2 regions of the Chroococcidiopsis cubana SAG 39.79 genome follow, and region 2 is predicted to be linked to the other one. Evidence: riboswitches for the same ligand, from Rfam matches in the RefSeq annotation. Region 2 holds a riboswitch; the other holds the start of a gene.
What was found. A riboswitch is a leader RNA that binds a small molecule or an ion and turns the genes downstream of it on or off. The one in region 2 is predicted to bind thiamine pyrophosphate.
Positions count from the first base shown of each region.

Region 1: linked by a shared signal. The riboswitch ahead of thiC (phosphomethylpyrimidine synthase) and the one ahead of thiO (glycine oxidase ThiO) in region 2 are both predicted to bind thiamine pyrophosphate.

Region 1 is NZ_RSCK01000005.1:110,871-119,940, reverse strand. Features, by position in the region: partial or broken gene DSM107010_RS05245 (ISNCY family transposase) at 1-967, opposite strand, end outside; gene DSM107010_RS05235 (EamA family transporter) at 1,053-1,661, opposite strand; gene DSM107010_RS05230 (succinate--CoA ligase subunit alpha) at 1,744-2,628, opposite strand; gene DSM107010_RS05225 (succinate--CoA ligase subunit beta) at 2,628-3,821, opposite strand; gene DSM107010_RS05220 (SDR family NAD(P)-dependent oxidoreductase) at 3,950-4,867, opposite strand; gene thiC (phosphomethylpyrimidine synthase) at 5,131-6,501, opposite strand; TPP riboswitch at 6,509-6,604, opposite strand; gene DSM107010_RS05210 (pentapeptide repeat-containing protein) at 6,803-7,531, shown strand; gene lipB (lipoyl(octanoyl) transferase LipB) at 7,614-8,339, opposite strand; gene DSM107010_RS05200 (hypothetical protein) at 8,338-8,616, shown strand; gene hpf (ribosome hibernation-promoting factor, HPF/YfiA family) at 8,862-9,070, shown strand, end outside.
Region 2 is NZ_RSCK01000013.1:61,805-70,874, reverse strand. Features, by position in the region: gene DSM107010_RS11095 (sodium:solute symporter family protein) at 1-191, shown strand, start outside; gene DSM107010_RS11090 (hypothetical protein) at 247-852, opposite strand; gene DSM107010_RS11080 (tetratricopeptide repeat protein) at 1,795-2,253, shown strand; gene DSM107010_RS11075 (tetratricopeptide repeat protein) at 2,315-2,599, shown strand; gene DSM107010_RS11070 (tetratricopeptide repeat protein) at 2,671-2,958, shown strand; gene cimA (citramalate synthase) at 2,973-4,631, opposite strand; gene DSM107010_RS11060 (2Fe-2S iron-sulfur cluster-binding protein) at 4,726-5,064, shown strand; TPP riboswitch at 5,204-5,299, shown strand; partial or broken gene thiO (glycine oxidase ThiO) at 5,394-6,473, shown strand; partial or broken gene DSM107010_RS42910 (glycine oxidase ThiO) at 6,636-7,430, shown strand; gene psb34 (photosystem II assembly protein Psb34) at 7,580-7,759, shown strand; gene ilvD (dihydroxy-acid dehydratase) at 8,248-9,070, shown strand, end outside.

The sequences.
Region 1 (9,070 bases), on a different contig from region 2:
TCATCTAACCAAACTTTATGTCCAAATTCTGTTGATAAATTAGGTTTTCCTCGACAGATAATGTCAGTATGAGCTTCAAAGATACTCACGAGTTTTTCATGAGCCGAAACTCTTTCTTGACGTAAAACACGGCGAGATGACTGAGCAATAACTTGTGTGACGCGAGGAATAAAAATAGCTAAAGCTCGACCAACTTTTGCCGCTTTTAAATCGGTTGAATCCTTGAGAAGAACCTGTACCTTTTGAGCTTGTTTAAGACTAGCTTGAGTTACTTCAAGTAATCGGCGATAAGCTTGTTCTCTATTTTGACGACCCCACTGGCTTCGAGCTTGAGATAGACTATCAATATTGCGAGAAATTTTTCTAGCTGTCCGGTAACGGTTTTGGAATAATCGAGGATGAATTTTTGAGTTTGAACTCAGAATTTCTTTAGCCTTGTACAACAGACGGCTCATAACTCTCACCCCATCTACTAATAAGCTATTATCAGAAGGAAAGTGAATATTTGTGGCTCCTACTGTTCCGTCTGTTCTCATCTTTTGTGCTTTAGTTAATTGCAGCTCGATAGCCATTTGCGTCAGTCGTTGATTCAGTTTCTTCAAAATTGTTTCACTTATTTGATTCGACCAACGAAAAGCGCGTACTCTTGTTCGGTAGTGGCTGAAAATATACTCGGCAGAATTGTCTTAGAACTAAACTTTCACTTACGTTTTTGATGGTCTTTTCGTAACTCAGGCAGCGTAAGTGTTTCAGAACTATCATCCGTAGTATAACTTCTACAGGAGTTGAATTTCTGCCGGTTTTGGTTGCATGAGAAGAACGCGAGAGATAAGTCAGCTTCAACTAACTCTAATAGGTTCTCATCATCGAGAATCTGGTCAATCTCAACCATTTCAGCATCCATCTTTCCAGTTAATTGCAGCAGAGTTCTAAATTTTTGCTCGATATGATATTTCTTTCGTAACACCTCTCACCAGCCCAACTCGGATTGAGTACCTAAAAGTTCTATCTCAATCACTGTAAGACTTTTAAGTTTCGCACCGGAAACTAGTCTAAACTCCAGTTCCTAGCAAACAGGTCAGAAAAACCACATTTATCGATTTTGGCGCAATGTTTTGCTGAGCAAATGCATTAAACCAAAGTGTATAAATTGCGATCGAACCAGCAGCACCTAATGCTAAAAGGTAGCCTGCTAGAGTTGCCCAAGAGACAGCGCGATCGGTAGATAGCTGAGGCAGCACGATCGCACTGGCTCCAGCCATAGCCAGCAGCATTCCAAAGCCTTCATTTCGTTTAACGTGTAAGCGCACAACATATTTGTAGGCAATAATAAACAAGGGTGAGGTTGTGAATAATAATGTCACTTCTCCCACAGGTGCTAGCTGAAATGCCGTCGTGCCTAAGACATAACCTCCAATAGCTGGCAAACTCAGCCACCAGATCGTTGAAGTGCGAAGGGAGCGAATCAGATCGTGTCGGACACTCGGCGCTAGAAAAAGGATCGGCAGCATTGCAACAGTGGCAACCAGAAAGCGACCTGCCAAAACTGCAAAAGCAGACCATCCTGGAAGCCAGCGGACAAATACACCTACCATACCCCAAGTAGCTGCGGCACATAGAGCCGCCATTAAGCCTTGGGTGTTTAGTGTGGGTTGAGTCATCTAGATTTCATATCCTTGACTTTTCCCTGTTCTCTATTCATCAAAGATTTCGAGTCAATTCGGAAGTATCAAACTGCATCTTTTATTTTTTCTTTAATGCCTTTTTCACCAATTCAGCAATTTGCGAGGGGCGTTCTGCAACTGGAACTTTTGCCGCTTTGAAAGCTTCTAACTTGCTTTTTGCCGTACCGACATTATCTCCTCTGCCAACCACGGCTGCTAGCGTCCCAGTATGCCCCCAGTGTTTGCCAGCTGGCGCATGACAACCAGCAATGTAGGCTATAACTGGTTTATCGATCGCCTCGGCAATGTAACGCGCCGCAGCTTCTTCGCTATTTCCCCCAGGTTCCCCGACTAAAACGATCGCTTCTGTAGTATCGTCTTCATCGAAAATTTGCAGCCATTGTAGAAAAGAAGAACCAATAATTGCATCACTGCCAATACTGACAGCAATTGACTGCCCTAACCCGGCTTTAGTCAATCCCAAGGCAATTTCGTAAGTCAGAGTCGTGCTGCGACTGACAATACCAATCGAACCTGGAGTATAAAATTCACTGGCATGGGTTCCCAAAAGTAATTTGCCAGGAATGATAATACCCGGACTGTTTGGTCCTACAATTATGGTTTCGTTTGCCTCTGCTTTACGCAACAAGCGCACCATATCCAAAGGAGGTACGCCAGCAGAGATGATAATAATTTGTTTTATCCCAGAAGCGATCGCCTCTAACGCAGCATCTAAAGCTTGATAGGGAGGGACGAAAATAATCGTCGTATCGATCGCCCCAACTGCCGCTACTGCCTGTTCGACCAAATCGAACACGGGTAAATCGTCAATAGATGTCGTTTGACCAGGACTAACTGCGGCAACAATCTGCGTCCCGTAGGCTTGCATACGAGCAATGTAGGGCGACCAGAGCGATGCTGTCATGCCCTGAATTAAAACTTTACTATCAGGCTTTAATTTCATCACTCACTTCTTTTAGGCAACGAACTTTTCGCAACACGGACGGCTTGGGCGATCGCTTCGTCTAAATCTTCCATTGAAGAGACTTGTACCGCATCTAGCTTTGCTTTGGCATCTGCTAAATCCGTTCCTGCCAAGCGCACGACTAGTTTAGGGTATTGGGCATGAGAACGAGTTTTGTGCGTCTTATTGTCGTGCTGTTGTACGAAAGTCGCGATCGCCTCAGCCACTTCTACAGTTGTCGGCACGCTACAAAGAATATTAACTAAGATCGCGTGGATAGATTTATCTTGAGCAATCAATTCTAGACCTTGGACGACGCGATCGCAAAAATTCAACCCCCCATTTGCGCCAATTCTTCCATGTCCCACATTTAAGCAAACAGATGGTTTGCGGTGACTGGCTGTGGCGATCAAATCTAAAGTTGCCATCAATAACCCCGCGCCATTGCCCAAAATTGCAATATTTCCCGACTTATCTACCTCATTCCACTTGCCAACTTGAGCGACTGATGGATAACCGTTAGGACGGCTAGCTTTTTTTTCTGCCATCATCAAAATATCGGGATGGCGGGCGATCGCTTGGTCGTTGACAGTAACTTTACCATCCAATGCCATTAACTCCCCAGTCGAACTGACCCCTAAAGGATTGATTTCGATCAAATCCAAATCTTTCTGCACGAATAAACCGTACATTTTTTCCACGATAGCGCTGACCGATGCCAGTGCATCTCCCTGCAAGCCCATTTTGACTGCTAATCGGCGGGCATAAAAGGGTGAAAAATCTCGTTCGACTATGACTTGTTGTAAAGCTTCTGGATTGGATTCAACATCGACTCCCCCTTGCGTAGAACCCAGAAGCAACGGACGGCGAGCAACTGCATCGATAACTATGGCTAGGTAAAACTCGCGATCGGAGTTGTATTTTGCCTCCGCTAGTAAAACTTCAGGAAATTCCCCTAAAATTGGTAAATTGAAGATCGTTTGTGCCGCAGCGATCGCGTCGATCGTATTCGTGACGATCTTTACTCCCCCAGCTTTTCCCCTACCTCCCGTCCGCACTTGCGATTTGAGTACTACTGGATAGGGAATCTTCAACCCCTTCAAATCGCGGGGACGATCGATTCTTTGGGAAGGTAAAACTGGAATACCAATCTCGCGAAACCATTCTTTAGCTTGATACTCTAGTAGATCCATTTTTTGATGGTAATAGGTAATAGGTAATGGGTAATGGGTCAGGAGGGATTAGGATTTAGCACTAAGGGATTAGGGTAGCGATCGAGAACTACCAACTACCAACTACCAATTACCAATTACCAATTCATTTATACTTCATCCTTCAAGCCTAAACGATGCTTTTGCCAATCTTGCGCTACGAGGTTAATGCCATAAAATCGCTGCCAAAAGCGATCGACAACTTTAGTTGATAAAACTTTCGTCATCATAAACACCAAAAAATTTCCCCCTGTTGCTGCAATATAGCGCGGGCGGGGATGAGAATCTGTCAGTGCTTTAACAATTGCTTCTGCAACTCGTTCGGCACTCCAAGCACGGCTACTCGTGTGTTTCTCTAAATCTTTTAATTTTTCAAAAGCAGCGCGATAGGGGGTGCGTTCGGGAGTGGCTACGGTTGATTCTACAGCTTGGGCGGCGGCGGCAAAAAAATCCGTGCTGACTGGACCTGGTTCGATGACGCTGACTTTAATATTGAATGGTGCTAGTTCCATGCGCAAAGCATCGCTGAGTCCTTCGAGGGCAAATTTTGAACCACTATACAAACCGCCAAACGGGAAAGCCATCCTGCCACCCAGCGAACTAATATTGATAATTCTGCCACCACCGCGATCGCGCATCAGCGGAATTAAGCTGCGGATCAGCGCTAAGGGTGCTAGCACGTTGATTTGAAATTGTCTGGCAGCAGCTTCGTGGGGAATGAGTTCTATGGGTCCCATCTGTCCGTAGCCAGCATTATTAACTAAAGCATCAACGCGACCGAATTTTGCGATCGCGGCTTGGGCTAGGGCTTCAACTTGGTCAGTCTGTGCTAAATCTGTGGGAACGATGAGAACTTCTGCCCCTAATTGCCGACAGTGACTAGCGACCTTTTCCAACTTGTCTGCATCTCTAGCTGCCAAGACTAAGCGAATCGTCTTAAATCGTTCTGCTAAAATTTTTGCCAGTGCTGCCCCAATGCCAGTAGAAGCACCAGTAATTAATACAACTTGTTCGGATAAAGAAAGCATTTTTAGTCAATTTAACGAGCAACAATTAGGGCGAGACAGACAATCCTACCCTATGTTCTGCAAAGATTTTAAAGCGACGAGGGCAAACTTGTCTTATATCTGAGGAGACACAATTAAGAGAGCTGAGGGGGCTGAGGGGGCTGAGGGAGCTGAGGGAGAGTCGCGAAGTTGAGGGAGCGACAACCAACAACCAACAACCAAAAACAAATTTCCCACACCCCATACCCCACACCCTACACCCCTTCTTCACGCACCACTCACCACTATCCTTTCACAGTTTCTCGTGCCAAGAACTTTTCTAGTTCCGTCAGCGCGTCAGCATCAACTTTTGTTTGCATCGGGCAGAATTTGGGACCGCACATCGAGCAGAATTCAGCAGTTTTATAAATATCTGCTGGCAGGGTTTCGTCGTGATATTCCTTTGCCCTGTCTGGATCGAGGGATAATTCAAACTGACGATTCCAGTCGAAATTGTAACGGGCGGTTGAAAGCTCGTCATCCCTATCTCTAGCACCGATGCGGTGTCTTGCCACGTCCGCAGCGTGGGCGGCGATTTTGTAGGCAATCAAACCATTCCGCACGTCTTCCGCATCGGGTAAGCCCAAATGTTCTTTAGGTGTGACATAGCATAACATTGCCGTACCATACCAACCTGCCATTGCTGCCCCGATCGCAGAAGTGATATGGTCGTAGCCTGGGGCAATATCCGTTACCAATGGTCCCAGCACGTAAAAAGGTGCTTCCGAACACTCTTCCATCTGCTTGCGGACGTTAAATTCAATTTGATCCATCGGGACGTGTCCTGGTCCTTCTACCATGACTTGGACATCGTGTTCCCAGGCTTTACGAGTCAGTTGTCCCAAAGTTTTTAATTCTGCTAACTGTGCCTCGTCGGATGCATCGTGGAGACAGCCAGGGCGTAGAGAGTCACCTAAACTAAAGGACACGTCGTATTTCTTAAAAATCTCGATAATGTCGCGCAAGTGCGTGTACAGCGGATTTTGTTTGTGATGGTGCAACATCCACCGCGCTAAAATACCTCCACCACGGGAGACAATTCCGGTAATTCGGTTTTTGACTAATGGCAAATGCTCGATTAAAATCCCAGCATGAATTGTCATATAGTCTACACCTTGCTGGGCGTGTTTCTCGATGATGTGGAGAAAATCTTCCGCAGTGAGCTTTTCAATACTACCATGGACGCTTTCTAAAGCTTGATAGACTGGTACAGTGCCAATTGGCACCGGAGAAGCGTTAATAATTGCAGTGCGAATTTCATCTAAGTTACCGCCGCCTGTGGATAAGTCCATGACGGTATCGGCTCCATATTTTACCGCTAGATTGAGCTTGGCAACTTCTTCATCTAGGTTGGAAGAGTTGGGTGAAGCACCAAGATTAGCATTCACCTTACATTTGGAGGCGATGCCAATACACATCGGTTCCAAATTGGGATGATTGATATTGGCAGGGATAATCATGCGTCCCCGCGCTACTTCATCTCGAATCAACTCCACCGGTAAATTCTCCCGTCGGGCGACATGATGCATTTCTTCGGTTATTACACCTTTACGGGCAAAGTGCATTTGAGACACGTTATCTTGCCCGCGACGCTTCGCGATCCATTCTGTACGCATTTCGAGTTCCTCGCATAAACAGCTTCCCTCCGCTGGTATTACCCAGTCTCAGGTTCTAAGGGACTGTCTCAGCCTGGTTTCCCAGACACCCCTAGCTATGGTTGTCGATTGTATCACTTCTACCCAGCCGCAGTTTGTTAATTTTTGAGTTAATTAATTTTTTCTATGTATGCAAGCTAAATGATTGTTGGAGTAAGGCGAAAGCTCGTAAAAATAAGATGTGGCGGGAAAAATATACTGTCTATTTCCGAAAAGATTAGACTAAAAATTAATAACCGATCGCTTCAGGATTTTATACGCGATGTTAGCTCCTATACTAAGTTTACTGGCTTACGCGAACGATCCACCGATCGCACCCTACAATCCCAGCATCCGATCGAGCGATCGCAGCGTTCAATTAGTTAAGCAACAAAATAGCGCGATCGAACAGTTACTATCTACTAATGAATGTGAAGGATGTAACCTAGAAAATGCCGAGCTTCAAGGTGCAAAATTGAGGGGTGCAAAACTGAGAGGTGCAAATATGAGAAATGCCGATCTTAGTTATGCCAACTTAGAAAATGCTGACTTAGAAAATACAAATTTAGAAAATGCTAATTTAGCAAGTAGCAATCTTCAAGGTGCGAAATTAGAAAATTCTTACCTGAGATCTGTCGATTTAGACAATGCTAACTTGAATAATGCCAACTTAGAAAAAGTAAATCTGGAAAATGCCAATCTAGAGGGTAGCAGTCTTCGAGGTGCAAAACTAGACACTGCTTATCTCAGGGGCGTTAATTTTCGAGATGCCGATTTGCAACTCGCAATATTAGAAAATGCTAATCTTCAAGATGCTAATTTTCAACGGGCGATTCTCCGAGATGCTGTACTAGATGATGCTTATTTGGGAAATACAAACTTAAGAAATGCCGATTTACGAAATGCTTCTCTACAAGATGCAAATTTGCAAGGGGCAAAATTAGTAGGAACTAATCTGCGCGGTGCAGATCTTAAAGGTGTTTATTTACCTGATGGTATGAGAAATGATTAGGTGATTGGGAGTTACCCAATTGAAGATTCAGATCTCGATCCCCCCAACCCCCCTTAAAAAGGGGGGCATTGTTCCCCCCTTCTCAAGGCAGGCTAGGGGGAATCTTTGAGGATCTATCGTTTTTAACCAAACTGTATCGATCTATATCTTCTTCCAATCCTTTTTGCTCTACTAAATCTACTTCAAATACCTCTGCAAACGATCGCGCAACTTGCAATTTCACCTGCTCTAGTTGAATATCTGGTATCCATTGAGCTAAACTACCCACGGGTTTATCGGCAATCCCGCAGGGGACAATTTTACTGAAACCTGCCATATCGGGACAGACATTTAAAGCAAAACCATGCATTGTCACCCAGCGACTGACTTTAATCCCGATCGCGGCGACTTTATATCCTTCCAACCATACCCCAGTTAAACCAGGGACGCGATCGCCCTGCAACCCGTAAACCGCTAACACGCGAATTAAGACTTCTTCTAGCTGCCGCAAATACCAGTGCAAATCTTTGTGGTGGAATTGCAGATTTAAAATCGGGTAGCCTACCAGTTGACCGGGACAGTGATAAGTTACCTCTCCACCTCTTTCTATCCTATATACTTTTTCTGCACTTTTGTCAAGGTCGAATTGCAGAAAATCTAAACTAGCTCCGTGTCCTAAAGTGTAGACTGGCGGGTGTTCTAGCAAAATTAAGACATCAGGTAAATCGGGATCTTGGCGGCGCTGTTGCAACAGATGTTTTTGCCAATTCCAAGCCTCAGCATAACAGACGAGTCCGTAATTATAAAGATAGCATTGATGGCGTTTCATGGAGATGATTACAAGCGATCGCAAAAAAGTTCAAGCGTATTTTTTACCAAATTTTATTGCATTTGCGATTGACTACATCAAGAAATGTCAAGGAATGCGAAGGATATTAAAAAGAACTAAAACCTCTCTGTTTTCCAGAATACAAAGTGCTAACTTGAAAGTAGAAACACAAACACAGCAGGGAGGAAGGCTTTACCACCACGCCAGACTCGATGTGAAAGTCGAGATTCTACTAGGAAAAATCCCAGATCGCCCTCCAACTGGGAAATACCTGTAGTTTATTAGCAGGAACAAACCCTTTTCGTCAGGAAGTGCGACTGGTAAATTTTCATCGCAAAATAGCGAAGTTGATAAACTAAAGCGTGGTGAAATGGTGACAAAAAGCGCACCAATCGATTGATTTCTGGAGTACTTAAAACACCAGAATTCGGGCTTTTAGTAAGTAGACACTGACAGCAAATTGTTGCTGCTTTGTATTTAACCTAACACAAATTTGGTTCGTATCCATCGGGAGAATTAAATATGAAGCTTGTGATCCATGGCAAAAACATCGAAATCACCGATGCCATTCGCGAGTACGTGAATCAGAAAATAGAAAAGGCAGTCAATCATTTTCAAACTCTAACCACTGAAGTAGATGTTCATTTGTCAGTAGCCCGCAATCCCAGGATCAACCCAAAACAAGCAGCGGAAGTCACAATTTACGCCAACGGAACTGTAATTCGGGCAGA
Region 2 (9,070 bases):
TCTACGGAATGCAACCTTGGTTATTTGGGATTTCTCCTGAAGGAATTGGTACGGTGGGGATGATAATTAACTTCATCGTCACGCTGGTGGTTTCACGCCTGACTCCACCACCACCAATTGCCGTACAAGAAATGGTAGAAGATTTACGTTCTCCTGCGGGGGCAGAATTACCTATTGAGTCTGTCCATTAATTTGAATTTGTAGACTGTAGGTAGGGGCGCATAGCTATGCGCCCTTATTATGTCTTTATCCTAGCGTGAGGTAATCTATTCGTTCAAAGTCACTGCGTTCTAAATTTTCTAATTCAGGACCCAGCAGTCGCACGTAACCTTGCTGATTCTCAACTCGACGTATAGCTGGGATATAAATATCTTGCTCGACCATAAAATCATAAATAAATCCGTATACACTTCCCATGTCTTCACGTTGAAGCTGACGATTTTGAGATTGGAAGTAAAAAGAAATATCTTCTTCAAAGTCTAACGTTTCTATAAAGTTGCCGTTTTCATATAATTCATATCCAATATAGCCACCCGTATCGCTCACTCTATAGTAAACTGTGCGAGTTTGCAGCAGACTAGAAAGAGTTTGAGTATCTTTTTTGTCGAGTGGAGTACAACCTGGTACAAAACCGAAGTTATAAATTGATGTCCAAGTTTGTTCTTGAAATTGAAATACAATAAAGCCTTGACCTGTAGTTACTATTTCGCGATCGTACACATCCTGTTCCCATCTCTCCGCTTGTCTTACTCGAACAAAGGCTGATGCGACAGTTTCTATTGGGGCTTTAACGAAAACAAAAGTTTGATTTAAATCAATAGATTCAATCCCTCTTTTCTGTTCTAGAACCATATTTTTGTCTGATTGTAAAAACGAGGTAAAAGCATTAATTTGAATGAATATAAATAAATGCATAGGGCAATGATAACACTAAGCCCTATGCTTGGATTGAGATATAGCTCAGATAATCTCTAGTCTATTAATTAATCTGGATCTGAATTTGATGGATTCAAGAAAAGTCTTCCAGGCATTCCAGGACCTATTGATTCTGGAAGCGTTAGATTGAGAATATAAACTTCAGGATTTCTCAGCGAAGCTTGACCAAGCTGGAGGTTATTGAAACTACCTGGAACTTCACAGCCTATAGAGTGCCAGACACCAACACGTTTCGTAGAAGCCTCAAACCTTGTTTTTGTGCTAATCTCCCTTACATCTGCGGTAGTAAGAAAAATCATTGCTGGTATTCTTCCTGCATCTGCTGCATCACTCCTACTAAGAGCATCAAGAAAACCTAGAATTTGGTAATCATCATAACTAGGGGTAGTAGACCTCCACTTAATGCTTTAACTTCGTAAAACACGCTCTTGTCATATGTTAAAGGTGAACCCAAAGGAAGGTTCTGAATTACAAGTGGAAGCACACCATCTGATACTACGTTTACTAATTTACCATTTGTCTTGTCTCTCCTTTGGGGTGATTCAAATTTTCGGTATTTTCTGGAATTGGAATACCTAGTCTGATAGTAGCTAGTGCAAAGTGTAGATATCTTCATAGATTGACAAAGATAAACGCTCAAATATAGAGCAGCAAAACAAAAATACAAAATAAACTTAACTCTATTTTTCTCAATACTATCAGTGTGATTTTACTGAAAACATTTACTCGTACTTGCTAGCTAAATTAGGTAAAACTACAGTAATTTTATAAAATTGATTATGCTTTGAGAAATAAAAGCAAAAATAGTAATGTAAATTTTATATATAGGTGATATAAATAATAATTAAGTTTTTATATTTGGTTGTTACTGTTTTTTCTACTACAATGTCGATTCTATCTTTTCTTCAAAATGTATCAACAGCTCAAGAGTATCCAGGTTGCTTTATAATTGGTTCAGATGGCAAGATAGTTAGCCTTGACCCTCTATACAAAAAGCGTAATGACGAGAAGAAATTAAGAATTGCAATGAAAGCCAACGAACTTTATCATCAGGGAATTGAATTAGGTCGTAAAGGATTTTATAAGGAAGCAATTTCTAATTATACTCAAGCAATTAATCTCAATCCTGATTTTGCAGAGGCTTATGTTTCTCGTGCTACCGTTCGATATTTAACAGAAGATGAACAGGGAGGTTTTGAAGACCTCAATAAGGCTTTGAATATATATAAGGATAGGGGAGATACACAAAGATATAATATCGTTCTCGATATGGTTCAGCATATACGAAGAGAGGCTGAATGGGAGAAAAACCTCTAGTTATTCCAACTTATTGAAGAAGTTCAGATGTAACGTTCTAAAAATAGAATTAAAGGATATAGTGAAAGCCAACGAATTTTATCAACAAGGGAGTGACCGAGCTAGAAGAGGGCTTTATAAAGAAGCATTTGAGGATTTCACTCAAGCAATTAATCTCAATCCTGGTTTTGTAGAAGCCTATATGATCCGTGCAGATACTCGAACTCTACTAGGAGACAAACAGGGGGCAGTGACAGATTTTCAAAAAGCTATAGACATTTATAAGGCTAGAGGAAGAGCCGACATAGCTGATATGCTTTTAACACCATTACAGGCACTAAAAAATGAAATTGAATGGGGTGAGTAAGCTTAAATAAGTTCCTTTTTTTTGAAGAAATTTGTCTATAAGATAATAAAAGTGAGAGTTTAAAAAATCTCATGAAAGCCAACGAATTTTATCAACAAGGGATTGATCGAGGTAGAAAAGGTCAATACAAAGAAGCATTTGACGATCTTACTCAAGCCATTAATCTCAATCCTGAGTTTGCAGAAGCTTATATTTACCGCGCTCATGCTAGAACTGGAATAGAAGATAAACAGGGGGCAGTGGCAGATTTTCAAAAAGCTATAGATATCTACAAATCTAGAGGAAGATCGGATATAGCCGATCTGCTTCTAACACCATTACAGGCACTAAAAAATGAAATTGAATGGGGTGACGAATAATCAATAAAATTAGCCTAACTAGAAGCACTTAATACTGTTTCTGCCATCATATGCAACATTAATCCGTATTCCAATCCTTCTACAACTGCCTGATAAGAAGCTTCTAAAATATTAGGAGAAACACCAACGGTCGTCCAACGCTGATGACCGTTTTTTGATTCTACTAAGACGCGAGTTTTTGCTGCCGTACCGCTGTGTCCGTCTAAAATTCTGACTTTGTAATCGCTTAATTCAAACTGAGCAATTTGTGGATAAAAGTTAACTAAAGCTTTTCTTAACGCCCTGTCTAATGCTGCTACAGGACCATTTCCCTCGGCGGCTTCGAGAATGTCTTGACCGTTGACAGTTAGTTTAACAGTAGCGAGGGCATTAGTATTCGTTCGCCCTTCGACTAAATCGCAGTGAACTTGAAAGCCTTTAATTTCAAAAAATTGCTGTCGTTTACCTAAAGCCTCGCGCATGAGGAGATCGAAACTGGCTTCAGCAGCTTCAAATTGATAGCCTTCACTTTCTAATTCTTTCAAGCGTTGCAGAATTTGTCGTGCTGTGGGGTTATGTTTATCTAATTCAATCCCAAAAGTACGGGCTTTGGCGACGACATTGCTAATTCCTGCTTGGTCAGAAATCACGATACGGCGGCGATTGCCAATTTGTTCTGGTTGAATATGTTCGTAGGTAAGGGGATTGCGTTCTACAGCCGAGACATGGATACCCCCCTTATGGGCAAAGGCAGAACGCCCTACAAAAGGTGCGTGTTCGTCAGGGGCAAGGTTGACAACTTCGCTGACAAAACGACTGACTTCAGTTAGTTGAGGCATTTGTGCGTCAGCAAGGCATTGGTATCCGAGTTTGAGCTGTAAGTTAGGGATGAGAGAACAGAGGTTAGCATTACCGCAGCGTTCGCCGTAGCCGTTGATCGTCCCCTGTACCATCTTCGCCCCTTCCATCACAGCGGCGATCGCATTGGCGACAGCTGTATCGGAATCGTTGTGGGTATGGATTCCTATTTGGGGAATGGGTAGGGGCGCACAGCTGTGCGCCCCTACAGAAATAAATGAGGCTACGTCGCGAACAATAGAACTAATTTCATGTGGGAGAGTCCCGCCGTTGGTGTCGCACAGGACGAGCCATTCTGCGCCAGAGGCGATCGCGGCTGCTAGCGTTTTTAAGGCATAATCGCGATTGTGTTTATAGCCATCAAACCAGTGTTCGGCATCGTAAATGACTCGTCGCCCTTGGCTGCGAAGGTAGGCAACTGTATCGCGAATCATCTCTAAATTTTCTTCCAGGCTGCATTTTAGCCCTTCTGTAACGTGGAGATCCCAAGATTTACCAAAAATTGTCACCCAACGAGTTCCAGCAGCCAGAATCGCTTGCAGGAGTGAATCTTCAGCCGCACTAACATGGGGGCGACGGGTAGAACAAAAAGCAACGACTTCGGCTTGCTTGAGGGGCTCTTCCTTCAACTGCCAGAAAAATTGTACGTCTCTAGGATTTGCCCCAGGCCATCCACCTTCAATAAAGGGAACGCCCAATTGGTCGAGTTGGCGGGCAATGCGTAATTTATCCTCTAAGGATACAGACAAGCCTTCACGCTGCGTACCGTCGCGTAGGGTTGTATCGTAAATCCAGATCTGGTTTGGGTTGGAGGCGAGGGGTAATGCTTCGGTCATAGGGAAAGAACAAACACAGGAAAGCTCGAACTCTAGAAAGCGATATTCTGATTTTAGGTAGAACTAGATGGTGGAGTCGCTAGCTAACATGGATATGGTAAAGGTAATTGCTCAAGGTAAAACAATTGAATGCGATCGCGGCGCTAATTTACGACAAGTCTTGCTTAAGCATGACATTGAGTTGTACAACGGTGGCGCTAAAGTTATCAATTGTCACGGTATTGGCAGTTGCGGTACTTGTGCGGTGTTAGTCGAAGGCGAAGTTTCCGAACCAAATTGGCAAGATAAAACCCGTCGCTCCCTTCCTCCCCATTCTCCCACGCGCAACCTAAGGTTAGCGTGCCAGACAAAAGTTTTAGGTGATGTAAAGGTAACAAAATTTGACGGCTTCTGGGGACAAGGTACGGAAACTGTGTGGAATTCGGAATTATAGAAAGTGAAAGCTGAGGGGTTTATTGATGGAGATGATCTGCGTTTTTCCTGTCGATGTGTTATGTAGCGAACTACTATGACAATAGGGATAACATGAGAAGCTATCCACATTTTCCGCTTATCCGCGTGCTAGGATAGTCAACCATAGCTAGGGGTGTCTGGGGAACCAGGCTGAGATAGTCCCTTAGAACCTGAGACTGGGTAATACCAGCGGAGGGAAGCTGTTTATGAGAACTCAAGATATATACAGAATGGCTGGCGAAGCATTGCAGGTAAAAGCGATCGCTCAATTTCTCGCCTCTTGCCTAACTCACAAATGACAAATGACAAATGACAAATGACATTTTAATTATTGGTGGCGGGGTCGTTGGTTTGGCGATCGCCGTTGAGTTAAGATTGCGCGGTGCATCTGTCACTTTACTCTGTCGCGATTTTCATGCTGCGGCAAGTCATGCAGCGGCGGGAATGCTAGCGCCTCAAGCCGAGCAAATCCCTCCAGGGGCAATGTTAGATCTGTGTTTGCGATCGCGATCGCTCTACCCCGAATGGACGCGCAAGCTAGAAGAAATTAGCGGTAAACCAACAGGTTACTGGGCTTGCGGCATTCTCGCGCCTGTTTATGAAGATGTAGGGGCGCACAGCCGTACACTCCTACAAGAAAATAATTCTTCCCCCGCTTACTATCTCGATAAAGAGGCAATCCACCTCTATCAACCAGGATTGAGTGAAGCAGTTGAGGGCGGTTGGTGGTATCCCGAAGATGCTCAAGTCGATAATCGGGCTTTGACTTTGGCTTTATGGTCGGCAGCAGAATCGTTGGGCGTAGATTTGCACGATGGAATTGCTGTTGAAGGCATTTTACAGCATCAAGGGCGAGTTATTGGCGTTCAGACTGCCAGTGGCAACTTCTCAGCCGATCGCTATATCCTGGCATCCGGTGCTTGGTCGTCAGAGTTGTTACCTTTACCCGTGCGTCCGAAAAAAGGGCAAATGCTATCGGTACAAATACCAGATAGCGATCGCGCTGATGCGATGCTCCAGCGGGTTTTGTATGCTTCAGATGTCTACATCGTACCGCGCCGCGAACGCCGCATTATTATTGGTGCTACCAGTGAAGATGTAGGATTTACCCCTTATAATACCCCAGCGGGAATTCAAACTTTACTGCAACGAGCCATTCGGATCTATCCCCAGTTACAAGATTATCCAATTCGCGAATTTTGGTGGGGTTTTCGTCCTGCGACTCCTGACGAACTACCCATTTTAGGAAATAGCCCCTGCTCGAATCTTACCTTAGCCACTGGTCACTATCGCAACGGTATCCTCCTCGCACCCATCACTGCCAAGTTAATTGCTGACTTATGGGAACAAAAATTAGATCCTTTGCTAGAGAGTTTTAGTTATTTGCGATTTCTTGGCGAGAGTTGGAAGTCGGGAGTCGGGAGTCGGGAGAAGAGAGCTGAGGGAGCTGAGGGAGACATTGCCAACTACCAATTACCAACTACCAATTACCAATTACCAATTACCAACAATTCACAAATGCAAACCTTAGATCTATCACAGCAACAGTCCCTCGATCGCCCTTTAGTGATTGCCGATCGCACTTTTTCTTCCCGCTTGATGACTGGTACTGGTAAGTATCGCAACGTAGAAGAGATGCAGCAAAGCGTGGTTGCTAGCGGTTGTCAAATTGTCACCGTTGCTGTGCGACGAGTGCAAACAAAAGCACCTGGACATGAAAATTTAGCTGAGGCTTTGGATTGGACAAAGCTGTGGATGTTGCCCAATACCGCTGGTTGTCAGACGGCGGAAGAAGCAATTCGCGTTGCTCGTTTGGGGCGCGAGATGGCGAAGGTTTTAGGACAAGAAGATAACAATTTTGTCAAGTTAGAAGTGATTCCCGATCCAAAATATTTGCTGCCCGATCCGATCGGGACTTTACAAGCAGCAGAACAACTGGTGAAGGAAGGTTTCGCCGTATTACCTTACATCAATGCCGATCCAATGCTGGCGAAACGCTTGGAGGAAGTCGGCTGCGTGACTGTGATGCCTTTGGCTTCTCCAATTGGTTCTGGACAAGGATTGAAAACAACGGCAAATATTCAAATCATCATTGAAAATGCTGGCGTACCAGTGGTGGTAGATGCGGGAATTGGCACGCCTAGCGAAGCCGCGCAAGCAATGGAGTTGGGGGCAGATGCTTTACTGATTAACACGGCGATCGCCCAAGCTAAGAACCCTCCTGCTATGGCACGCGGTATGAAACTAGCCACCGAAGCCGGACGACTCGCCTACCTCGCCGGACGAATACCAATTAAAGATTACGCGATCGCTAGTTCCCCTCTTAGCGGCACTGTCACGAGCTAAAGCGGTTGTTTCCCCAACTCCTGTAAGGGCGTACAGCCGTGCGCCCCTACCGACTCCCGTATATGTAAATTTTCTTAACTAAAGTATGAGAGTATTTCTACCATTTTTTGTTACAGTTAAGCAAAGCAAAAATAGAAAGGACTTGATTCATGCCCTATACCACCGAAGAAGGCGGTCGTTTAAATAACTTTGCTGTAGAACCCAAAGTTTACACGGCAGAACCACCAAGCAGTACTCAGAAGCGTAACTATATTATTGGTGGCGTTGCAGGTGCATTTTTGGTTGTGGCTTTAGTATTCGTTGCTGTAGCGGTCTCTAGCGCCAGTTAACATTAAGGGTTTTTGACAATTTAACCATTAGTTTTTCGCCAAATACCCGACGATCGCGATCGCACCTACTATACAAGGTGAGAGATCTAAGCAGTAAAGAAGTATTTGGGCGAAATTTTTGTTTTTGGTTTCAGTATTAGAGTGGGCGTTGCTCACCCTACACCTCTAGCGTTATTTATATTTATTGATTTTTATTCAAAAAACAACAATGCGATCGCTGCTTTTCTACCACTAGTTCAGTCAACAATCGCTATTAATCTCAATTCAAGCAGGCAAACTTTTTGCCTTGCCATCTAACTCACTATCCTTGTCGAGAGCAGAAATTTAACTAAATTTCTGCTCTCGACATTACTATTATGTAACTTTGCTGTGAATATCAGTATCTATCTGCGGCATGATTAAATCGTAAGAAGTTCTATTACCAAGTCCAATCTTTTTTTGCGACAATACAAACTCTCCCCCTACGATCGTATCCCCAAGGATAGAAAATGTCGGACAACCTCAGAAGTCAAGTCGTTACCCAAGGCGTACAGCGATCGCCTAACCGTGCTATGTTACGGGCTGTCGGTTTTGGCGATGCAGATTTTACTAAACCCATCGTTGGTATTTCTAACAGTTACAGTACCATTACTCCCTGCAACATGGGAATTAACGAGCTTGCCCAACGTGCTGTAGCCGGAGTGCGTAACTCTGGGGGAATGCCGCAAATGTTCGGTACGATTACCATCAGCGACGGCATTTCGATGGGAACGGAAGGGATGAAATATTCCCTCGTATCGCGGGAAGTGATTGCCGATTCAATTGAAACTGTCTGTAACGGACAGAGTATGGATGGAGTCTTAGCGATCGGCGGTTGCGATAAGAACATGCCAGGGGCGATGATTGCTATGGCGCGGATGAATATCCCAGCAATATTTGTCTATGGTGGAACAATTAAACCCGGACACTACAACGGCAAAGATTTAACAGTTGTCAGTGCTTTTGAAGCTGTAGGACAATACAGTGCTGGCAAAATTGACGAAACAGAATTAATCGAAGTCGAACGCCGTGCTTGTCCTGGGGCTGGGTCCTGTGGTGGAATGTATACGGCAAATACAATGTCTTCTGCGTTTGAAGCTATGGGGATGAGCTTGCCCTATTCTTCCACAATGGCAGCGGAGGATGCAGAAAAAGCCGAAAGTACGGAAAAATCAGCTTTTGTTTTAGTTGAAGCCATTCGCAACCAACTTTTACCCCGTCAAATTCTCACTCGTAAGGCGTTTGAAAATGCGATCGCGACGATCATGGCTGTGGGTGGTTCTACCAATTCTG